2 regions of the Thermobispora bispora DSM 43833 genome follow, and region 1 is predicted to be linked to the other one. Evidence: riboswitches for the same ligand, from Rfam matches in the RefSeq annotation. Region 1 holds a riboswitch; the other holds the start of a gene.
The links. Region 1 has a riboswitch for glycine ahead of gcvT (glycine cleavage system aminomethyltransferase GcvT). Riboswitches for the same ligand answer to the same signal wherever they lie in the genome.
Positions count from the first base shown of each region.

Region 2: it holds a riboswitch for glycine, as region 1 does, so the genes downstream of both, gcvP (aminomethyl-transferring glycine dehydrogenase) here and gcvT (glycine cleavage system aminomethyltransferase GcvT) in region 1, are expected to answer to the same signal.

Region 1 is NC_014165.1:1,080,860-1,092,557, forward strand. It holds gene TBIS_RS04770 (amino acid deaminase/aldolase) at 1-390, opposite strand, end outside; gene TBIS_RS18060 (DUF6286 domain-containing protein) at 763-1,440, shown strand; gene TBIS_RS04780 (hypothetical protein) at 1,422-1,922, shown strand; gene TBIS_RS04785 (hypothetical protein) at 1,848-3,263, opposite strand; gene gcvH (glycine cleavage system protein GcvH) at 3,426-3,818, opposite strand; gene gcvT (glycine cleavage system aminomethyltransferase GcvT) at 3,815-4,909, opposite strand; glycine riboswitch at 5,114-5,211, opposite strand; gene TBIS_RS18975 (hypothetical protein) at 5,617-5,811, shown strand; gene TBIS_RS04805 (hypothetical protein) at 5,875-6,564, shown strand; gene TBIS_RS04810 (SDR family oxidoreductase) at 7,104-7,787, shown strand; gene TBIS_RS04815 (formimidoylglutamate deiminase) at 7,945-9,285, shown strand; gene hutI (imidazolonepropionase) at 9,507-10,655, shown strand; gene TBIS_RS04825 (sigma-70 family RNA polymerase sigma factor) at 10,887-11,698, shown strand, end outside.
Region 2 is NC_014165.1:1,959,838-1,971,535, reverse strand. It holds gene TBIS_RS08460 (alpha/beta hydrolase family protein) at 1-472, opposite strand, end outside; gene TBIS_RS08455 (hypothetical protein) at 706-1,128, shown strand; gene TBIS_RS08450 (hypothetical protein) at 1,152-1,682, opposite strand; gene gcvP (aminomethyl-transferring glycine dehydrogenase) at 2,116-4,950, opposite strand; glycine riboswitch at 5,025-5,132, opposite strand; glycine riboswitch at 5,133-5,226, opposite strand; gene TBIS_RS08440 (MerR family transcriptional regulator) at 5,273-5,893, opposite strand; gene TBIS_RS08435 (bifunctional nuclease family protein) at 6,048-6,518, opposite strand; gene ftsR (transcriptional regulator FtsR) at 6,594-7,250, opposite strand; gene TBIS_RS08425 (FHA domain-containing protein) at 7,271-7,774, opposite strand; gene TBIS_RS08420 (mannose-1-phosphate guanyltransferase) at 8,028-10,532, opposite strand; gene clsA (cardiolipin synthase ClsA) at 10,535-11,101, opposite strand; gene TBIS_RS08410 (globin domain-containing protein) at 11,633-11,698, shown strand, end outside.

The sequences.
Region 1 (11,698 bases):
CGGGAGCCGGAGGCCCTCGATCAGGTCGAGGTGCTCCCGGGAGTCGACCATCACGGTGATCTCCCGGGCGGCGTGCTCGTCGGAGCCCAGGGCCCGCAGCGCGGCCCGGTCCGCGGTGGGGTAGGCGACCAGCACGTCGCGGAACCCGGTGGACACCAGCCACAGCGCCTCGGGGAGGGTGAACGCCATGATCCCGGAGAAGCCGTCCATGGCGAGCACCCGTTCCAGCACGGCCCGGCAGCGGATCGACTTGCTCGCCACCCGGATCGGCTTGCCGCGCGCCCGCCGTACCATGCCGGCGGCGTTGGCCCGCAGCGCGTCCAGGTCGATCACGGCGAAGGGCGGTTCCAGATCGGCCGTCGCCCGGTCGAGGCGCTCTCGGACGTCCATGCCCGAAGCCTACTGCCGGCGGCCCGGAAAATCATGAGGGTCGTTCATCTCTGGCCCATCACCCCGGGTGGGCTCGCGGCAAGCCATCCGTCACCGCGATGCATTCGGCGAGGACCTGCACGGTCCGCTCATCACCCCTGGAGGGATCCCCGCCCAGCGAGCGCGCGGACGCCGGCGATCGGCCGTGCCTGAGCCGGCTCGACCACGGCCGGAGCGTCGAGCGGGCCGCGGCCGCTCCGGGTGCCCCGCCGCGCCGCGGGGCAAAATCTTGGGTTCGATCCGCCCATGATCGCGCAAGCGGGCGGCCGATCCGCCCATGGCGCGCGCCGGCCGTGTACGGATGGTTCCTGATCGCATGGAGGAGCCTGAGCGGTGCGAGGTGAACGGCTGGTGAGCATGGTCCAGGACATCTTCGGCGGGGTGCGCGCCGGGGAGGGTCTCGGACGCGGGAAGCCCGCGGCGAGCGGCACCGCGGTGGAGCGGCCGGCGGAGCCGCGCCCGGACGACCGGGCGGGCAGGCGCGCCGCGGCCGCACTCCGGCCGGTCCGGAGGCTCGCCGCCACCGCGGTGGCGGCGGCGCTCGCGGTCACCGGCTCGGCCCTCACCTTCGAGATCGCCGGGCTGCTCGCCGGATCGCCGGTCGCGGACTGGGGGCTCCACCGGGCCGCGGGGGCCGCGTTCGGGGACTCCGCGGTCGCCTGCGCCGCGATCTTCATGATCCTCGCGGGGATGGGGCTGCTCGCCCTCGCGCTGCTCCCGGGGCGGCCCCGCCTGGTGCCGCTCGCGCGGGGGGACGAGCGGACCGTCATCGGCCTCACCCGGGCCGGGCTGCGCCGCACGCTCGCCGCGGCGGCCGGGTCGGTCGACGGGGTACGGCGGGCCCGGGTGCGCATCCTCGCCCGGCGCATCGAGGTCGGCGTCGTCGTCGGCGACCGGCCGATCGGCCCGGTGCTGCACGAGGTGGGCGCCGCCGTCGGCGGCCTGCTCTCCGCGCTGCGCGTCTCCTTCACGCGAGAGGTGGTGGTCCGGCTGTGCCGGCGGAACGGCTGACCCTGCACCAGCGGCTCGGCCACCGGGCCGGCATCGCCGCGGTCGGCCTGGGCCTGGCCGCCCTCGGCGGTTACCTGCTCGCGGCCGGGCGGGAGCGGCCCGGCGATCGGGTCGTCGACCCCGCCGCCCTGGTCGAGGCGCCGCTCGTGGGCGCGGTCGCCGCGGTCATGGCCGCCCTGCTCACCGTGCTCGCCATCCGGTGGCTGGTGAGCGCGCTCGCCGACGCCCGGCTCGGGGCGCGCAGCCCGGTGGGGATCGCGATGCTGGGCGTCGCGCTGAAGGGGATCGAGGGCATCGCGCGCCTCCACGTCAGGATGGTGCCGAACCGCCGGATCCGGATCTCGGTGTCGCTGCGGCCGGGCGCCGACGTGGCCGCGGTGGTGTCCCGGCTGGAGGAGTCCGCGGTCTCACGCACGCGCAGCGCGGTTGGCGCCCCGCCGGACCTGCCGGCCTTGGTCCGCGTGCACGTCCGCCGCCGCTGACCGGGCTCCCACGGCGAGCCCGGCGGCGAGACAGGCGAGCGGCACCACGGGCACCACGTACCGGTGGTCGAAGGCGGCGATCAGCGGCGGGAGGAAGAGCAGCACCACCGCGGCCGCCCAGGGCAGCAGCACGCTCCACCGCCGCGCCACCACGCCGCCGAGCCCGATCAGCAGGATCACCGCGAGGATCGGGCCGCGCACGAAACCGTGCTCCTGGTAGGCACGCAGCCAGCCCGCGTACGGCTCGACCACCCGGGTCGCCCCGCTCGACCCCTGGTAGGCGGTGGTGAGCTCGGTGGCGGTACGGCCGGCCGAGGCGACCTTGTCGCTGAACGGCTTGACCGAGCGGGGGAAGACGTACGCGCTCTGCCACCCGCGCGAGGGGTAGACCCGGCGCTCCCACTCGAACGCCCAGAGGGCGTCGTGCAGGCCGGTGCGCAGGAAGTCGAGGGGCTGGCTGAGGATCGCGAGCCGGGCGAACTCCCCGGTGAGCCGCTCCCGGTCCTCGCCCTTGACCCGCTGGAGCGGGGAGCGGGAGTCCCAGATGTAGGCGGGGGCGGCGAGCCGCGGCTCGGACGGGCAGAGCACGGCGAGCTCGCGCGGAGGCCTCATCACCGAGCAGTCCGCGAACGTCATGGTCCGCGACCACAGCCAGACGTTGCTGCCGCCCAGCCCGAACGACCCGTGGGCGCTGCGGTACCAGACCGCGTAGCCGCCGAGCACCACGGCGGCCGCGGCCGCCCCGGCGAGCACCGGCCGCCAGCCCGCCCGGGCGATGAGCACCAGGGCGACCACGATCAGCGGCAGCCCGACCGTGCGGGTGATCGACGCGAGCCCGAGCAGGAACAGCGCCGCGCCGGCGAGCCACGCGGACGGCACCGGCCGCCAGACCAGCAGGGCGACCGCGGCGACGACCAGGGCCGAGAACAGCAGGTCGGCCATGATCAGGTGCTCGAGCTGCACCTGGTGCGCGTCGAGCAGCACCGGCGCCGCGGCGAGCGCGGCCGCCCACCCGGGCAGCCGGGTCCGGCGGCGCAGCACGGCGTAGATGCCGCAGGCGATGGCCAGGCCGAGCAGATGCTGGACCACGGTCACCACGGCCACGTCGCGCGCCGGGCTCAGCAGCCATAAGAACAGCGAGTAACCGGACGGCCGTGACGGGAGCGGGCGCAGGTCGAGCGCGGAGCTGAGGTAGGCGAACGAGTCCGCCCAGAACCACAGCGCCGGGCGGTAGCCGAGGACCGCCAGGCCGCGCAGCGTGACGCCGAGCGCCAGCACGACCAGGAAGGCCCGGTGCTCCCGGAGCACCCGCGCCGCATCGATGCGGAGTCCCCTGCTCACCGGGCATCACCTCGCCGGGCGCGCCGATGGCCACCGCCCGCGCCTCGCCCGCGGTGCCGCGCGGCGGAACGGCGGGGGAGGCTCCCGCCGTCCCCTGCCGAGGCGGTCATGGGCCCGGCGCCCGCGGTCTTCTCCCTCGCCATACCGGGGCGCCGAGGCCGGTCAGGACTGCCCGGAGATGTGCGCCTGGTACTCCTCGGCGGAGAGCAGGTCGTCCGGCATCTCCTCGACCCGGACCTTGAAGAGCCAGCCCTCGCCGTACGGGTCGGAGTTGAGCAGGGAGGGGTCGTCGAGCACCGCGGTGTTGATCTCCACCACCTCGCCGGTCACCGGCGAGAAGATGTCGTTGACCGACTTGGTGGACTCGACCTCGCCGACCGCGTCACCGGCCGTGACCGTGGAGCCGACCTCGGGCACCTGGACGTACACCACGTCGCCGAGCTGCTCGGTGGCGTACGCCGTGATGCCGACGGTCACGGTGACGCCGTCCTCCTGCTCAGCCACCCACTCGTGCTCTTTGGTGTAGCTCAGGTCCTCGGGAATGATGCTGCTCACTTGCTCCTCCTGTAGAAAGGCAGCTCAACGACATCGACCGGTTCCTGGCGGCCGCGGATGTCCACGGCGAGCTCTCCGCCTTCTTCCACGGCATCGGCGGACACGTAGGCCATCGCGATCGGCTTGCCGAGCCAGGGGGAGGGAGCGCCGCTCGTCACCTCTCCCACGACCCTTCCATCGCGGAGCACCGGGTAGCCGCTGCGGGGCACCCGGCGGCCGCGGGCCACCAGCCCGACGAGCCGGCGGGTCGGGCCGGTGTCGGCGGCGCGGGCGAGGGCGGCCCGGCCCACGAAGTCGCCGGGCTTGTCGAGCCGCACCACCCGGCCGAGGCCGGCGTCGTACGGCGTCAGCTCCGTGCTCAGCTCGTTGCCGTACAGCGGCATGCCCGCCTCCAACCGCAGCGTGTCCCGGGCGGCCAGGCCCACGGGCACCAGGCCGAGCTCGGTACCGGCCTCGGTGAGGGCCTGCCACGTCGCCACCGCGTCCTCGGCGCGGACGAACAGCTCGAAACCATCTTCCCCCGTGTACCCGGTCCGGGCGATCAGCGCGGGCGTCCCGGCGACCGTGCCGGAGCGGACGCCGTAGTAGGGGATCGGGGCCACGTCCGTGTCGGCGAGCTTCTGCAGGATCGCCACGCTGTTCGGCCCCTGGAGGGCGATGAGCGCGTACTCGGCGGATCGGTCCGTGACCTGGGCGTCGAAGGACCCGGCCCGTGCGGTCAGCTCCGCGGCGACCGTGGCGGTGTTCGCCGCGTTGGCGACGACGAGGTACTCGTCCCCGGCGAGCCGGTAGACGATCAGGTCGTCGATGATCCCGCCGTGCTCGTTGACGATCATCGTGTACCGGGCCCGGCCCTCGGCGAGGGCGCTCAGATGGCCGACGAGAGCGTAATCGAGCGCCTCGCCCGCCTGGGGCCCGGTCACGAAGATCTCTCCCATGTGGGAGAGATCGAACAGCCCGGCGGCCGTGCGCACCGCCCGGTGCTCCGCGGACTCGCTCCCGTAGCGGAGCGGCATCAGCCAGCCGGCGAAGTCGGTCAAAGTCGCGCCCAAGCGCTCATGCACCTCGCGCAAAGGGGTGGGTCGGGACATGGTCGCACCTCGGAAAGGACGGACGAAAGCATCCTCCCCCTCTGTCATCGGCGCCTGAGAGCTTCGCCCGTGTTTTAACGGACTTTCACCTTCGGCGGGACCCTGGGCGATCCCACCGGATCCGCTCCTGTTCGCGGTCGAGCGCCGACCACGCCAGGCCGGTCCCGCGGGACGCCGCCGCACGGCCCACTTTCCAGAGGACACCTAGCCCGCGCGGTCCTTTGCCTTGCGAGGTTCGCGGGGAGGGCTTGCTCCTTCAGGGGTCCTGACCGGCTGCCAGGACGCTCTCCCGCGCGGGGTCATCGGTGCGCTGCCAGCCTAGTGGACCGCATCCCGGCCTGTGATGTCCCCTGCCCATACCGTGGCCGGCCGGGCCGGGAGCGGGCCGGGCGCCGGGGATGCGGCCGGTGCGGGGGAATCGGCCGGGGCGCCGGGGTCCGTGGCCGGGCCCGCCCCGCCGGCCGGGGCGAGGTCCGGGCGGTCCGGTCCCGGCGTACGGCCGAGCATGGAGCACTCCGGTGCCCGGCGGTACGGCCGAGGGCCCGGCGGTCCCGTGCCCGCCGTACGGCCCGGTGGCCGCCCAGCGGTACGGCCCGGCGGCCCGGGCCTCCGCGACGCTCCGGGCGGCCAGGGGGTTCGGGTATCTCCGCGGCGGCATGTGGGTATTCGTCCCCCGGGACGATCATTCGGAAGGTTGGGTGGCCGCGGTGGAGACACGGGAGCATTTCGCGTTCCAGGAGGCCGCCGCCCGGGTGAAACGGGAGGCGGCGTGCCTCACCGGCGACCGGGTGCTCGCCGCCGAGGCGCGAACCGAGCGGGCCGAGGCCGAGCTCTGCCTCACGTGGCACGCCATCATCGAGACCGTGCGGCTGCTGCGCTTGCGTTACGGTGTGCGTGGCTAGCCGGCCGGGCACGCGGCCGGCGGAGCCTCCCCGGTCCGGCCCGTCAGATGAGGACCCCCAGCCGTGAGACCCTCCGCCGTCCATCTGCGGATCATCGAGGACACCGGCCGGGTGCGCGAGCGGTACGGCCTGCTGCTCGCCGGCGGGTACGCGCTGCAGGCCCACGGCTGCGCGGACCGGCGGGCCGACGACCTGTGCCTCGTGACCGCGCACCGGGCGCCGATCACCGAGCCCGCCGCGGCCATGGCCGCCGCCCTCCGGGAGCGGGGCCTTTCCGCCGAGCCCGAGGCCGGCGGCCCCCGGATGGCCCGGGTGCTCGTCACCGACGAGATCGCCGGGTGGTCGTGCGCGGTCGAGCTGTCCCGGGAGGACCTGCGGGACGCCCCGCTGGACGCCGGGGTCTGCCTGGTCGTGGGCCTGGACGACGCGGTGGGCCTCGCGGTGCGCGCCCTGCACGACCGTGGCCTGCCCCGGGACTTCATCGACGTGGCCGCGGCCGGTGACCGGTACGGCTTCCGCGACCTGGAGCGGCTCGGCGCGCGGCACGCGGACGAGTGGCGCACGGAGGAGCTGGTCCAGCGGCTGGAGACCGTCGATCAGCTCGCCGACGAGGCGTTCACCCGGTACGGCGTGGACGAGGAGCGGATCACCGCGATCCGGCGGTTCGCCTACGCCTGGGTGGAGGAGATCAAGCTGCGCCGGGTCGAGGACGGCGACATCGAGTTCGGCATGGACGTGCCCGAGGTGGACTGACCGGGGCCCGGCTTCGCCTGGCCGCGCCGCCGGCACGGCGACCGGCAGCGCCGCACGATCGCTCCCGCGACGGCCTCATCCGGCCGGGCCCGGGCGTCCCGGCGTCATCGCGTGGCTCTAGGGGTCATCGCGTCCGCCCGGCCGCGGTCGCGGGGCCGGAAGGAGTCAGCCCAGGCCGGCCCGGTGGCGGGAGCCGCCCGCCTGGCCGAGGCCGGGGCACCCGGTGACGGCGCACCGAGTGCCCCGCCTTCGGCCCGCGGTTTCCCGGGCATGGCCGCACGCGCGCTCGGTCCGCGGTGTGAAGGAGAGGTTACGCACCCGGAGCTTTCCCGGTTTCCGGTCGGGACAGCGGTCGGGCGCGGCAAAGGCTGAGTCCGGCTTCGCCAGGTGCCCGCGCGGCCGGGCGAGCACCGGACGCCGGCGCCCGCCGCTGGCGAGGCCGTCCGCCCTGGTGAGTGGCCGTGGTGAGGCCGTTCGCCGCGGTGACCCGGGCCGGGGCGCGCCGTCCGTCACGCCCGGCACGCCCCTAAGCTGGGATCATGCGGCCCACGGCTCTGATCACCGGCGCCTCCCGCGGGGTGGGGGAGGCGATCGCCCGCGCGCTCGCGCCCGGCCACGACCTCATCCTCGGCGGGCGGGACCGCGCCCGGCTGGAGCGGCTCTGCGGCGAGCTGGGCGCGCGCCCCTGGCCGGTCGAGCTCACCGCCGTCACCGAGGCGGACGTCGCCGGGATCGACCGGCTCGACGTGCTCGTGCACAGCGCGGGGATCGCGCGGCTCGGCCAGGTGGCCGACCTCCCGGCCGAGGCGTGGCGGGAGACGTTCGAGCTCAACGTGATCGCCGTGGCCGAGCTCACCCGCCTGCTGCTCCCGGCGCTCCGGGCGGCCGGAGGCCACGTGGTGCTGATCAACTCGGGCTCCGGGCAGCGCGCCGGCGCCGGCTGGGGGTGCTACGCGGCGAGCAAGTTCGCGCTGCGCGCCTTCGCCGACGCGCTCCGGCTGGAGGAGCAGCCGCACGGCGTGCGGGTCACCACGATCTACCCGGGCCGCATCGACACCGACATGCAGCGCGCGGTGCGCGCGCACGAGGGCGGGCCGTACGAGCCGGACAAGTACCTCAGCCCCGAGTCGGTGGCGCGGGCGGTGCTCGCCGCCCTCGAGGCGCCGCCGGACGCCCACATCACCGAGATCACCATCCGCCCGGCCGGCGGCCGGCTCAACTGATCACGCCGCCCGGCCCGGCGAGAGCCCCGATCGCGCCCGCCGGATCGCCCGCGCGGCGCCCGGCCCGCCCCGCGGCGCGCGGCCGGGCGCGAGGCCGATCCCCGGGCGCCGGAATCCCCGGGCCGTGCGTGGGGAGGATCCTCCTGGAGGAGGATCCGTGCACACGACCTACTGGTGTGAGATGGCGTGGCTCCCGGCCGGTGAGGTCGCGGAGAGCGTCGTCATCGAGGTCGAGGGCCGGCGGATCACGGACGTGCGGCCCGGCGCGCCCGCCCCTCCGGAGGCGGTGCGGCTGGCCGGGCTCACCCTCCCCGGGTTCGCCGACTGCCACTCGCACGTGTTCCAGCGGGCCCTGCGCGGGCGGACCCAGAACGAGCGGGGCGGGTTCTGGGGCTGGCGCGAGCGCATGTACCACCTCGCGGCCGCGCTCGACCCGGACACCCTCCCCGCCCTCGCCACCGCGGCCTTCGCCGAGATGGCGCTCGCCGGGATCACCTGCGTGGGGGAGTTCCACTACCTCCACCACGGGCCGGGCGGCGTGCCGTACGCGGACCCGAACGAGATGGGCCACGCGGTGATCCGCGCGGCGAAGGAGGCCGGGCTGCGGATCACCCTGCTCGACACCTGCTACCTCACCGGGGGAGTGGGCGCCCCGCTCACCGGCACCCAGGTCAGGTTCAGCGACCGCACCGTGGACCGCTGGGCGGCGCGGGCCGAGGACCTGGCCGCCCGCTACGCCGGGGACGAAGAGGTGGAGATCGGCGCCGCCATCCACTCCGTGCGCGCGGTCCCGCCCGAGCAGATGCCGGTCGTCGTCGAGTTCGCGCACCGGAACCACGCCCCGCTGCACATGCACGTCTCCGAGCAACGGGCGGAGAACGAGGCGTGCGTGGACGCCTACTCCGCCACGCCGGTCCAGGTGCTCCACGAGCACGGCGCGCTGGGGCCGCGGTCCACCGCGGTCCACGCCATCCACGTCTCCGACGTGGACATCGCCCTCCTCGGCGGCTCGTCCACGCACGTGTGCGCCTGCCGTACCACCGAGCGGGACCTCGCCGACGGGGTCGGCCCGCTGCGCGAGCTCTTCCTCGCCGGGTCGCCGCTCACGCTGGGCACGGACAGCAACGCGGTGGTCGACATGTTCGAGGAGGCCCGGGCGGTCGAGCTCGACGAGCGGCTGACCACCGGGGAGCGGGCGCGCTGGACCGCCGCGGAGCTGCTCACCGCGGCCACGGCCGCGGGCCACGCCTCGCTCGGGTTCCCCGACGCGGGGTGCCTCACCCCGGGGGCGTGGGCCGACCTCGTCGCGATCCGCCTCGACTCGGCCCGTACGGCCGGCGCGGCCGGGCCCTGGGCGGCGGAGACCGCGGTGTTCGCCGCGACCGCGGCCGACGTGCACACCGTGATCTCCGGCGGCCGCCGGATCGTCGAGGACGGCCGCCACGTGCTCGGCGACGTGGGCCGGCTCCTGCGGGAGGCGCTCGCCCGCCTCGGCTAGCCGTTCCCCGCGTCCCCCGGCGAAGTCCCGCGCATCCCCGTGTGCTTCGGCGGCGTCGCGCGGGAGCCGTTCCCCGCGCGCGGGCCGAGGCCGGCCGCGGTGACCCTTCCGTCGCGCTGCCCGGCCGCCCCACCCTTCCCGCGTACACCGCGAAGCTCCGCTTAACGGGACGTTTGCCGCGCATCCGCCGTGGCGAACATCGAAGGCGTGGGGCTAGCGGCATGACGGCGACGGTGTTCGACCACATCGGGCTGCTGTTCACGGCGGACCCGGAGCGTGAGGAGATCGAGAACGCGGCCCTGGTCGCCGAGGACGGCGTGGTCCGCTGGATCGGGCCGTCGTCCCGGGCGCCGGCCGCGGACGAGCGCGTCGACGCCGAGGGGCGCGCGGTCATCCCCGGCTTCGTCGACAGCCACACCCACCTCGTGTTCGCCGGCGACCGGACCGGCGAGTTCGTCGCCCGGATGGCGGGCGAGCCGTACACCGGGGGCGGGATCCACGACACCGTGGCCGCGACCCGGAAGGCCACCATCCCCGAGCTGGTCACGAACACGGCCTTCCTGGTCGCCGAGATGGCCGAGCAGGGCACCACCACCGTCGAGATCAAGAGCGGGTACGGGCTCACCGTCGAGGACGAGCGCCGCTGCCTGGAGATCGCCCGGCAGTTCACCGAGGAGACGACCTTCCTCGGAGCCCACGTGGTGCCGCGGGGGATGAGCGCGGACGAGTACGTCCGCCTGGTGGCCGGCCCCATGCTCGAGGCCTGCCTGCCGTTCGCCAAGTGGGTGGACGTGTTCTGCGAGCGCGGCGCGTTCGACGAGGACCAGGCGAGGCAGGTGCTCGCCGCCGGGATCAAGGCCGGCCTGCAGGCGCGGGTGCACGCCAACCAGCTCGGGGAGGGCCCCGGGGTGCGGCTCGCCTGCGAGATGGGCGCGGCCTCGGCCGACCACTGCACCTATCTCACCGACGCCGACATCGCCGCGCTCGCCGACAGCGGGGTGGTCGCCACCCTGCTGCCCGGCGCCGAGTTCGCCACCCGCTCGCCGTACCCGGACGCGCGGCGGCTGATCGACGCCGGGGTGACCGTGGCCATCGCCACCGACTGCAACCCGGGCTCGTCGTTCACCACCTCGATGCCGTTCTGCGTGGCGCTCGCGGTCCGGTACATGGGGATGACCCCCGCGGAGGCGGTGCGCGCGGCCACGCTCGGCGGCGCCAAGGCGCTGCGCCGGACCGACGTGGGCATGCTCCGCGTGGGAACCCGCGCCGACCTGGTGATCCTCGACGCGCCGTCCTACGTCCACCTCGCCTACCGGCCGGGGGTTCCGCTCATCGCACAGGTATGGCGGGGCGGCCGGCGGATCGTGTGAGGAAGATCTCTGCGATCTCCACCGCGCGAGATCACACCGAACGCGGATTTTCCGCAGATCGCATCCTCCTTGGGGAGGAAGAAAGAACCATTCCGCGGTCGTATCGATTTCTGGAATCTTTACCCGGTGCCCGACCGTTGTCGGATCAGAACCGAGAAGTCGGGGGAGCCCGCGCCGAGCGTCGTGGTTCCCGGATCGGCTTCACCGACGGCGTGGCGGAAGAGGAGCCAAATGGCGACGGGGAATCTGACGCAGGACCAGGCCACCTCCGAGCGGGACCTTTTGGGGACCTACCTGGCCGAGATCGGGCGGGTTCCCTTGCTGACCGCCGAGGAGGAGGTGGAACTGGCCAAGCGCATCGAGGCCGGTCTCTTCGCGGAGTACCTGCTCGACAGCGCGTTGACCGAGCCGAGGATCGGGGACGCGACCGACGAGGAGCTGGAGCGGATCGCCATCTCAGGGCGGCGGGCCAAGGACGAGTTCATCAAGGCCAACCTCCGGCTGGTGGTCGCCGTGGCGCGGAAGTACGCGGGCCGGGGCATGCCCCTGATCGACCTCGTCCAAGAGGGCAACGTCGGCCTGGTGCGGGCGGTGGAGAAGTTCGACTACCGGCGGGGGTACAAGTTCTCCACCTACGCGACCTGGTGGATCCGGCAGGCCGTGGGGCGCTCGATCCACGAGCAGGGACGGCCGGTCCGGCTCCCCACCCACGCCGGTGAGCAGATGACCAGGCTGATGCGGGTCCGCCGGGACATCCTCGCCGAGCAGGAGATGGAGCCGTCCGACGAGGAGCTCGCCGACGTCCTCGACATGCCGATCGAACGGGTGCGGGAGCTGCGGCGCTGGGCGTCCGACCCGGTCTCCCTCCAGCTCGGCGTCGGTGAGGAGGACGAGACCGAGCTGGGCGACATGATCGCGGACGACGCGTGGGCCGACCCCGAGCAGCAGGCCATCGACACGCTGGACAAGGAGCGGCTGGAACGGTGGCTCACCGACCTGGACGGCCGGCTCAGCGAGATGCTCCGCTGGCGCTACGGCCTGGT
Region 2 (11,698 bases), 880 kb from region 1:
TGCCGAACGGGTCCCGCCCTCCGGAGATCGCGAGGACCGGGCATCCCGCGCTCCGCAGCTCGTCCGCGCGCGAGCGCTCCGGCCTGCCCGGAGGGTGGAGCGGGAACGCGAGCGCGATCACGGCGGCCGCCCCGGCCGCGCAGGCGGTACGGCAGGCCACCCGCGCGCCGTTGCTCCGGCCGCCCTGGACGAGCGGCAGGCCGGGGTGGCGCCGCCGCAGCGCCTCGACGATCGCGACCCAGGCCTCGTCCTGTTTCGCCGCCGACCCGGGCGCGCGGGCGCCGCGGAGCCGGAACGGCTGGACGACCCGGGCCACCGCGCCGCCGGAGCCGAGCACGGCGTCCCGGACCGCGAGCAGGTCGGGCGAGTCGATGCCGCCCATCGCACCGTGGGTGAGCACCAGGAGGAACCGGGGCTCGGCCGGCTCGTCCACCTCGGCGAGCGCCGGGCCATGCGGGGTCGCGATCTCCATGCCACGACCGTACCGACGACCGGCCGGTGCGGCGGCCCGCTCACCACGAGGCACGACGGCCCGCTCACCACGAGGGCTCTCGGCACGGCGGACCAGGCGAGGTGTCTCCGGCGAGCGGGCTCCCGGCCGCGCTAGTCCGCCTCGGGGGCGGGCCCGGCTCCTCCTCCGTGCGGATGCCGGTCCGCCTGACGGGGGATAACAACCCGGGTGGGGCATGGGCGAGAATGGCTCTCGTGACGGAGACTTCATCACCCGAACCGGCCACCCCGGCGGCCTCATATGATCCGCTGTCCTCGGCGGCGCCGCGGTCCCCGCTGACCCCGGCGCAGCGGCAGGATCTCGAGGCCGTCATCGGCGCCCGCCGCGAGCTCGGGCCCGAGTACGACGACGCCCTGGTCGCCTCCTTCCTCGACAAGATCGACGCACAGATCACCGAACGGGTGCGCCAGGAGGTCGCCGCGCAGCTCGAGGCGCAGGGCGGGCCGAAGCGGTCGAAGGACGGCGGCGGGTTGATCCTCGCCCTGGGATCGCTCGGCATCGCGGTCCCGCTCACCGCGATCGCGGCCGAGACCGCGGGCCCGCTCGGGATGTTCGCCGCCTGGGCCGGCATCATCGCGATCAACGTCGCCAACGCGCTCGGGCGGCGCCGCCGCTGACCGCCCGCGCCGTACGGCGCCGCTCAGTCCTCGCCCACCTCGACCATCGGGCGGACGTCCCGGCCGAGGCGGAGCCGTACCTGAGCGGCGAGCTCGGGATCGGGGTGGCCGAGCCCGTACCGCCAGACGGCGGCGGCGTCGGCGTCCCGGCCCCGCAGCGGCAGGGTCCGGGCGAGCAGCTCGATGGCGAGCGCACCGGTCTCGGCGTCGCCTTCTCCCCCGCCGCCGTCCGGTAAGGCGCCGGCGAACTCGCGGCAGGCGAGCTCCAGGTGGGCGATGCCGAGCAGGACGCGCAGCCGCGCCCGGTCGGCCACGGACTCCACCGCCAGGGCCGCGCGCAGCACGTCCGCCGCCCGCTCCGGGTCTCCCTCCTCCAGGGCCCGCTCGGCCATGCGCTCGGCGAGGACGGAGAGCCCGAGCGCGGCCTCCTCCCGGTCCGCCGCGCTCTCGTCCGCCGCGATCTCCGCCAGGATCGCCGCGGCGGCCTCCAGGTCACCGTGCTCGGCGAGCCGGCGCGCCTCGCCCATCCGCCGCTCGGAGTCGATGGCCGTCATGGAGGAGCCTCGCAAAGGTCGCTCGTGTCCTGAAGATCATCAGGATCCTAACGAGCCTCCGTACCGCGCCGTGGCGGAACCGCCCGGCACGGCACGGCTCCCGACGCGCCTTCGGCCGGGCACCGTTGCGGGCCGCCGCGCGCGGCTCCCCCACCGGCCAGGGACCCCGGCCCGGGCTCCCCGTCCGCCCACCCGGAGCGGGCCGCGGCATGATGCCGTGGCGCGCGGCGGGCGCCACCGGGCGAGGCCCGCGGACGCACCGTCGTGGCACGTCGAAGGCGCAAGACGGGGATGGCGTGGCGCGCGCCGGGGCGCCACCGGGCCGGGTCGCTCGACCGCCACACGGCCATCCGGCGACGCGCGCCGCTCCCCTATCGGCCCGGGCCCGGCCTGGCCCCGCCCGCTCGCCCGGAGCGGGCGGGCTGCCGGCGGGTCAGTCCTGATACGCCTCCACGGGCGGGCAGGAGCAGAAGAGGTTCCGGTCGCCGTAGGCCTGGTCGATCCGGCGGACCGGCGGCCAGTACTTGGCCGCCCGCAGCCCGGGGACCGGGTAGGCCGCCTCGGCCCGCGAGTACGGGTGGGGCCACTCGTCCGCGGCCACGTGCTCGGCCGTGTGCGGGGCGTTCTTGAGCGGGTTGTCGGTGCGGTCGTACTCGCCCGACGCCACCTTGTCGATCTCCCGCCGGATGGCGATCATCGCGTCGGCGAAGCGGTCGAGCTCGGTGAGGTCCTCGCTCTCGGTGGGCTCGATCATCAGCGTCCCGGAGACCGGGAACGACATGGTCGGCGCGTGGAAGCCGTAGTCGATCAGCCGCTTGGCCACGTCGTCGACCGTGATCCCCGTCTCCTTCGTGATCTTGCGCAGGTCGATGATGCACTCGTGGGCCACCAGCCCGCCCCGCCCGGTGTAGAGGACCGGGTAGTGCGGCCGGAGCCGCGCGGCGAGGTAGTTGGCCGACAGGATCGCCTGCTCGGTGGCCCGGCGCAGCCCGTCCGCCCCCATCATCCGGATGTACGCCCAGGAGATCGGCAGGATGCTCGCCGAGCCGTACGGCGCGGCCGCGATGTGCGCCGGGAGGTGCGGGGCGAGGTGGGCCTTGACCGCCACCGGGCCGACACCGGGGCCGCCCCCGCCGTGCGGGATGGCGAAGGTCTTGTGCAGGTTGAGGTGCGAGACGTCCGCGCCGAGCTCGCCCAGCCGGGAGATCCCCACGAGCGCGTTGAGGTTGGCGCCGTCCACGTAGACCTGGCCCCCGGCCTCGTGGACCCGGGCGCAGATCTCGGTGATCGTCTCCTCGAACACGCCGTGGGTCGACGGGTAGGTCACCATGATCGCGGCGAGGGTGTCCCGGTGCGCCTCGATCTTGGCGGCGAGGTCGGCCATGTCGACGTTGCCGTCCGCGTCACAGGCGACGACGACCACCCGCATGCCCGCCATGGCGGCGCTCGCCGCGTTGGTGCCGTGGGCCGAGGACGGGATGAGGCAGACGTCGCGCTGCGCCTCCCCGCGGGCGCGGTGGTAGCCCCGGATCGCGAGCAGCCCGGCGAGCTCGCCCTGGGAGCCCGCGTTCGGCTGGATGGACACCTTGTCGTACCCGGTGATCTCGGCGAGCCAGCCCTCGAGGGAGGAGATCAGCTCGGCGTACCCCCGGGCCTGGTCCGCGGGGGCGAACGGGTGGATGCCCGCGAACTCCGGCCAGGTGATCGGCTCCATCTCGGTGGTCGCGTTGAGCTTCATCGTGCAGGAGCCGAGCGGGATCATCGACCGGTCGAGGGCGAGGTCCTTGTCCATCAGCCGCCGCAGGTAGCGGAGCATCGCCGTCTCGGAGTGGTAGGAGTTGAACACCGGGTGGGTGAGGAACTCCGAGGTGCGCAGCAGCTCGGCGGGGAGCGCGTCCGGGGTGGTCAGGTCCAGGTCGGCGGGCACCGGCACCTCCGCGTCCGGCCCGGCGAAGGCCCGCCACACGGTCCGCACGTGCTCCGCGGTGGTCTTCTCGTCGCAGGCGATGCCAACGTGGTCGTCGTCCGCGAGGCGCAGGTTGATCCCGGCCTCCTCGGCCGCGGCGACCACCTCGCGGGCACGCCCGGGCACCCGGGCGAGCACGGTGTCGAAGAACCGGTCGTGCACCACCTCCACGCCGAGCGCGCGCAGGCCCGCGGCGAGCACGGCGGCGTGGCGGTGGACCCGGCGGGCGATCCGGCGGAGCCCGTCCGGCCCGTGGTAGACCGCGTACATCGCCGCGACCACGGCGAGCAGGACCTGCGCGGTGCAGATGTTGCTGGTGGCCTTCTCGCGGCGGATGTGCTGCTCCCGGGTCTGCAGCGCGAGCCGGTAGGCGGGCCGCCCGTCCGCGTCCTTGGAGACCCCGACGAGCCGGCCGGGGAGCTGGCGCTGCAGCCCGTCCCGCACCGCGATGTAGGCGGCGTGCGGGCCGCCGTACCCCAGCGGCACGCCGAACCGCTGGGTGGAGCCGACGGCGATGTCCGCCCCCTGCTCACCCGGGGGCACGAGCAGGGTGAGCGCGAGCAGGTCGGCCGCGGCGATCACCATGGCCCCGGCCGCGTGCGCCCGCTCGGCGAGCTCACGGAAGCCTGCCACCCGGCCGCTCGCCCCCGGGTACTGCACCAGCACGCCGAAGCACTCGGGGAGCTCCCCGGTGAGGTCCGACTCGACGATGGTGATCCCGAGCGGTTCGGCGCGGGTGGCGAGCACCGCCTTGGTCTGCGGCAGCGCGTCGGCGTCGACCACGAACACCTGGGACTTCGCCTTGCCCGCGCGGCGGGCGAGCGCCATGGCCTCGGCGGCCGCGGTCGCCTCATCCAGCAGGGAGGCGCCGGCGACGGGCAGGCCGGTGAGGTCGGAGACGAGGGTCTGGAAGTTGATCAGCGCCTCCAGGCGCCCCTGCGAGATCTCCGGCTGGTACGGGGTGTACGCGGTGTACCACCCGGGGTTCTCCAGCACGTTCCGCAGGATGACGGCCGGCGTGATCGTGTCGTAGTAGCCGAGTCCGATCATGGAGGTGAGGACCCGGTTGCGGCTCGCGATGGCCCGGAGCTCGGCGAGCACCTGGTCCTCACTCGCCGGCTCGGGGAGATCGAGCGGCGTGCCGGTGCGGATCGCCTCGGGCGTGGCGGCGGCCACGAGCTCGGCCACGGAGCGGTACCCGACGACCTCGAGCATCTTGGCCCGGTCGGCGTCGGACGGCCCGATGTGCCGGGTGGCGAAGGGCGGGGTGGCGAGGTCGGAGAGCGTAACTCGGTCGGTCATGACAGGTGCCTCCTCGGCGGGTCGAGACCATGGCGTCCGCCGTGTCCGGTGGCACGGCACGGCCCTCGCTGCGGTCTCCCCACTCTGTCGCCCGACCTGAGAGCTTCACCGGGCCGCCGGGGCCCGGCTTTCCCCTTCGGTGAGGCCGCACCCTGCCGGGTGGGCCTGCTCTTCAGAGTTGCCTCGCCCGTGCGGTACGGGTGCCTGAGAGATTCCGGGGAGAAGGTTGCTCCTTCGGCGCCCCTGCCGAACAGGGGTCTCTCCCGCACGGGGTCGCCGGCGCGGTGTCACTCTACCCTCAACCGGGTGCCGGACACCTCGGTCACCCGGTCTTGCGCGCCCTCCTCCGGCGGGCGAGCTCGTCGGCCGGGTGGTCGGCCTCGGCCTCGCCGCCGGAGGGGATGGCCCGCTCACCGGGCAGCTTGGCGAGCGAGCCCTCGACCTCGCGCCACACCCGGCCGAGCGCGATGCCGAACACCCCCTGGCCTCCCTGCAGGAGGTCGATCACCTCGTCGGCCGAGGTGCACTCGTAGACGCTGACCCCGTCGCTCATCAGCGTGATCTGCGCGAGGTCCTGAACGCCCCGGTCGCGCAGGTGCCGTACGGCGGTGCGGATCTGCTGCAGGGACACCCCCGTGTCGAGCAGCCGCTTGACGACCTTGAGGACGACGATGTCCCGGAAACTGTAGAGCCGGTGGGTGCCCGAGCCGTTCGCCGCCCTTATCGTCGGCGTCACCAGCTCGGTGCGCGCCCAGTAGTCGAGCTGCCGGTAGGTGATCCCCGCCGCTGCGCACGCCGTGGGGCCGCGGTAACCGATGTCCTCGGGCAGTGTCACCGGCTGCTCGTCGCATAGCAGACCCTCCTCGCCGGCCCGTTCCCGGGCCGACTCCCGGACCGGGTCGTGCTTGCCGGCCGTCTTACCCTCGCCGCTGCTGACCGCCACTGCGGACCTCCGGCTTTCCCTCGTCCCACGGTCTGATCTGGGGGTTCGTGAACTACAACCGTGGTTTCCCTTGCACCGTAGGACCGGGCGCATCGTCAGTCAACGACCCTGTCCGGCGCGTCGTGAAGGCTAATCTCCCGAATCGCCGGAAGTGTCAGCCCGCTCGACCGAAATCTTCCGGGGTGACTTTGTCCAGGAACTCCCGGAACTTCGCTACCTCGTCCTCCTGGTCGCTCGGCATGGTCACCCCAGCCTCCTGGATGACCTCCTCGGCGGCGTAGATCTTCGCGCCGGTGCGGAGGGCGAGCGCGATCGAGTCCGACGGCCGGGCGCTCACCTCGACGCCGTTGGAGAAGACGAGATCCGCGAAGAAGATCCCGTCCCTGATGGCGACGATGTTGACCGTCTGCAGCTGCACCCCGAGCGCGTTCAGCACGTCCCGGAACAAGTCGTGGGTGAGCGGCCGGGGCGGAGGCTCCTCCGCCTGCGCCAGCGCGATCGCGGTCGCCTCGGTCATGCCGATCCAGATCGGCAGGTACCGATCGCCGTCCCTCTCCTTCAGGAGGACGATCGGCTGGTTCGTGGGCATCTCTACGCGAACCCCCACGACCTCCATCTGCAACACGGGCGGCTCCGTCTCAAGCGTTACGGCATATCACCTGGCATTCAACGTAACACCGCAGGGCTGCAATTGCGTCCCTCATCTGCCCAGGACGCCGCGAACACCGTCACGCAGTAATGAGTTGTGCAAATCCTGGAGAAGTCCGGAGATCTCCCGTGCCACCTCGTCCGCCTCGGCGATCGCTCCGGGCTTGCGGCGGCGCATGAGCGGCGCCACCGCGTGCTGGATCATGGCGGCCTCCCGCTCGACCACCACCTTGATCGCCCTGAGGTGCCGCGGCTGCAGCCCGAACCGGGTGAGCGCGGCGACCTTACGGGCGACCTCGAGCGCCTCGCCCTCGTAGTGGCCGGCCACCGGGGTGACCAGGCCGTACGCCTCCATCTCGCCGAGCAGCTCCTCGTCGATCCCGGCCGACTTGAGCAGCTCCTCCCGGGTCATCTTGACCGGGGGCGCCTGGATCGGGCCGGGCTCGGTCAGCGCGTCGCGCTGCTCCAGCTGTGACTTGATCACGCGGAGCGGCAGGTAGTGGTCGCGCTGCGCCCGGAGGATGTACCGCAGGCGCTCGACGTCCTTGTGCGTGAACCGGCGGTACCCGGACGGGCTGCGCTGCGGCTCGATGAGCCCGGCGCCCTCGAGGAACCGGATCTTGGAGACGGTGATGTCAGGGAACTCGCCCTGGAGCTGGGCGAGCACCTCCCCGATGCTCATGAACGCCCGTACGGCCTGCGCGCCCATGATCCTCCCTCCTCACCGATTCACTGCCCTCCAGGCCCGCGCGTGAGGAACACCAGACGGAACTTGCCGATCTGCACCTCGTCGCCGCTCGCGAGCGGCGCCTCCTCGATGCGCTCCCGGTTGACGTAGGTGCCGTTCAGGCTGCCGACGTCGCGGACGGTGAACCGGCCGCCCCGCCGGTAGAACTCCGCGTGCCGCCGGGAGACGGTCACGTCGTCGAGGAAGATGTCGCTCTCGGGGTGCCGGCCCGCCGTGGTGAGGTCGCTGTCGAGGAGGAACCGGCTACCGGCGTTCGGGCCGCGCATCACCACCAGGAGCGCGGTGCCGGGCGGGAGCTGCTCCACGACCGACCGATCCGGCAGCAGCGTCTGGGCCGCCTCGGCCTCGAGCGCCTCAAGTGAAATCGTCGAGGTCGTGTCGGCGGCGACCTGCGTCGCCCTGCTCAGCGGCGTCCCGCATCGGGAGCAGAAACGGGCGTCCTCGGGGTTGGCGTGACCGCACTGCGTGCAGTAGACGCTGGGCATCGATCGGCTCGGCCTCTCTCACGACTTGCTCAGACTGCGAATGCCGCAACTTACGCTGATCAGGGAACAGTGGTCAAGAAGCATGGCAGGACATGGACTGACCAACGCTACAACCATGTGGTCCCTGTGGTCCATCCCGCCACACGGATTCCCTGCCGCACCATGGCGCCGGGCGGACGCCACCGGCACGACCCTATCGAGGGCGGCCGGCGCGCGCCGCCCAGAGGCGGCGCGCCCGCCGGACCGGAAGCGCTCACCTGGCGCCCGCCGCCTGCTCCACCACGCGCGCCCAGCGCTCCAGCAGCGCCTGCGCGGTGTCCATGTCGTGCCCCTCGGCCCACAGATGGGTGACCGCCTCGGCCGGGTCCGGTAGCACGAGCGCCCAGCTTCCATCGTCCTCCACGATCCGCACACCGTCCGTGGTGTCCAGACGGTAGCCCTCGGCGGCCTCCACCACCGACCGCATCACGGTGCCCTTGTGCGCCCACGGGGTGGGGACCGTTCGCTTGAGCATCTTGGCCTCGGGGATCCGGGCGTCGATCTGGCTGAGCGACATCCGGGTCCGCGCGACCAGTCCGAGCAGACGCAGGAAGACCGCGAGGCCGTCCAGCGTGGGGGCGAACTCGGGGACGATGAAGCCACCGCGCCCGTCCCCCGCGAAGATCATATCCGGATGGCTCGCCGCCCGCGTGAGCGTATCGAGACTGGTCGCGGTCCATTCGACCTCAACCCCGTACGACCGGCACACGCGCTCGGCCACCCGGGTGGTGGTGACGGGCAGGGCGACCCGGCCGCCGCGCCGCTCCGCGGCCACCAGGTCGAGCAGGACGAGCAGGGCCCGCTCGTCGCTGATCAGCCGGCCCTTCTCGTCGACGAGGGAGATCCGCTCCCCCACCGGGTCGAACCGCACGCCGAAGGCGGCCCGGGAGGAGGCGACGAGCTCGGCGAGGCGCTGCAGGTCGCGGCGGCGCGCGGCCAGGGTCTCGGTGGGCGCGGCGTCGTCGAGCCGGTTGTTCACGGTGAGCACGTCCACCCCGGCCTGGCCGAGGAGGCTGGGCAGCACGAGCGAGGAGGTGCCGCCGGCGCAGTCGACCACGACCTTCATGTTGCTCTCCTTCACGCCGCGGATGTCCACGCAGCGGAGCAGCTCCCGGGCGTAGGTGTCGACCGCCCGCGCCGGGAAGGAGAGCTCGGCGATCTCCCCGGGGAAGGCCCGGCGGTATTCCTGCCGGGTGAAGACCCGCTCCAGCTTCCGCTGGGCCGCCTGGGACAGGTCGGCGCCGGTCTCGTCCATGAACACGATGTCCACGCTCTGCGGGTCGCCCGCCGTGGTCCGCAGCGCGATCCCGCCCCTGACGTCCTGCCGGGCGGTGTGGAACCGGGCGACCGGCAGCGGGGTCGCCTCGAGGTCGAGCACGTTGATCGCGCTCGAGTTGAGGGCGCTGATCACGGCGCGCTTGAGCGCCCGGGCGGCGCGGGAGGCGTCCCGGGAGGTGACCACGGTGTCGCCCTTCTTCAGGGTGGTGGCGTACGCGCTCGCCAGCCGTACGCACAGCTCGGGGGTGATCTCGACGTTCACCAGCCCGGAGACGCCGCGCGGGCCGAAGAGGCTGCGCTGCCCGCGGGACTCCCAGATCACGCTGGTGTTGACGACCGCCCCGGCCTCGATCGTTTTGAACGGGTAGATCTTCACCCCGGAGGAGACGTAGGCCTCCGCCTCGATGACGCACTCGTCGCCGACGACCACGTTCTCCTCGATCCGGGCCCGGGCCATGACGTCGGTGTTCTTGCCGATCACGCAGCCGCGCAGGTGCCCGCCGGGGCCGATGTAGACGTTGTCGTTGACCACGGCGCGGTGGAGGAAGGCGCCCTCCTTGACCACCACGTTGCTGCCGAGCACGGTGTACTCCCGCAGCTCCGCGCCGGCCTCGACCTTGGCGTAGTCGCCGATGTAGAGCGGGCCCTTCAGCACGGCCTCGGGGTCGACGGAGGCGCCCTCGGCCGTCCACACCCCCGGTGCGAGCTCGAACGCGTCGATGTCGACCTTGACCCGGCCCTCCAGGACGTCGGCCTGGGCCTTCAGGTAGCTCTCGAAGGTGCCGATGTCCTCCCAGTAGCCCTCGGCCACGTAGCCGTACAGCCGGCAGCCCTTCTCCAGGAGCCGGGGGAAGACGTCGGAGGACCAGTCGACCGCCCGGCCGGGCGGGACCTCCTCCAGCACCGACGGCTCCATGATGTAGATGCCGGTGTTGACCGTGTCGGAGAACACCTGGCCCCAGGTGGGCTTCTCCAGGAACCGCTGGATGCGCCCGCGCTCGTCCACGATGATGATCCCGAACTCCAGCGGGTTCGGCACGCGCTTGAGCCCGATCGTGACCAGCGCCTCGTGCTCCAGGTGGAACCGGAGCATGTCGGTGAGGTCGATGTCGGTGAGCGCGTCACCGGAGATCACGAGGAACCGCTCGTCCCGGAGCCGGTCGGCGGCGTTCCGCACGCTCCCCGCGGTGCCGAGGGGGATCTCCTCGGCGGCGTAGTGGAGGGTCAGGCCGAGCTCGTCCCCGTCCCCGAAGTAGTTCCGGATGAGCGGGGCGAGGAACTGCACGGTGACGACGGTCTCGGTGTAGCCGTGCCGCTTCAGCAGCCGCAGCACGTGCTCCATGACCGGCTTGTTGATGATCGGAAGCAGGGGCTTGGGCTGGGTGGCGGTCATCGGCCGGAGCCGTGTCCCCTCCCCGCCCGCCATGACGACGGCCTTCACGGTCACCCCTTCGTCAGCCGGTGGACCTGAACCACATACAACACCCCGGCCCACCAATACAGACCAGTTCCCCAGATGGCGAAAGCCCATCCGAGGATCCAGCAGATCTCGGCGTACCAGGCGTGGTGGGAGGCGAGAAAGAGCAGGGGGAAGGCGTACATGAGCGCGGCCGTGGCCGCCTTGCCGAGGAAGTGGACCGGCGGGGCGAGGCCGTAGCCGAGGCGGCGCAGCAGCGGCGGGATCCACAGCAGGGCCACGTCGCGCAGCGGCGCCGCGATCGCCAGCCACCAGGGGATGGCCTCCCGCAGGACCAGGCCGATCAGCGTGGCGATGATGTAGAGCCGGTCGGCGAGCGGGTCGATCACGCGGCCGAGCCTGCTCGTCTGGTTCCAGGCCCTGGCGAGCTTCCCGTCGAGCCAGTCGGACAGCCCGGCGAGGACCAGCAGCGCGATGGCGAGGCCGTCGGCCCTGGGGCCGAGCACGAGCCAGAGGAAGACGGGGACGCCGAGCAGGCGGAGCGTGCTCAGCGCGTTGGGAAGCGTCCAGATCCTGTCCTCGGCAGCGTCCACGCCCCGAACCTTACCGCCCGCGATCCGGCCGCCCGGGCCGGTGGACCGGGAGCGCATCGGCCGCGCAAGGCGCTCACGTGCGGCGTCGCGCGGCGGCCTCCGGCCCAGGCCGCCGAGATCGTCGTGGCCGCGGTGCACGGCGGCCGCATCGTCGGGGTCGCGGGCTCGTACGACGACGTCGACCGCCGCCGCTGGGTGCCGCCCGGCCGGGCGGGACGCCGGGGACGGACGCTCGGGCGCGGCGGGCCGCGCCCGTCGCGGACGGCACGTGAACACCCCGACGTTATATCCGTTTTTCCACCTGATCGCTTATTTCAGCATTAGTGAATAGAAGAATGTGAAAGGCCCGAAATATCCCCATGATGGATACACCTTGCTTTCATTGGGATGAAACGGGTTGTGACTCCCGGCTGCCGGTGAAAGACTCCCGGTGAACGGCGCGGGCCGGGCCGTGTCCGTTCCTCACCCGGAACCGTCAGGCATGTCGGCACGACCGGGGTATCGCCTCCGGTCCTGGAACGGAACGATCCAATGTCGCTCAATCCACGCCTGGTCAGGGAGAGCTTCGCGCCGGTGAAGGCCGCACGCGGCAAGGCG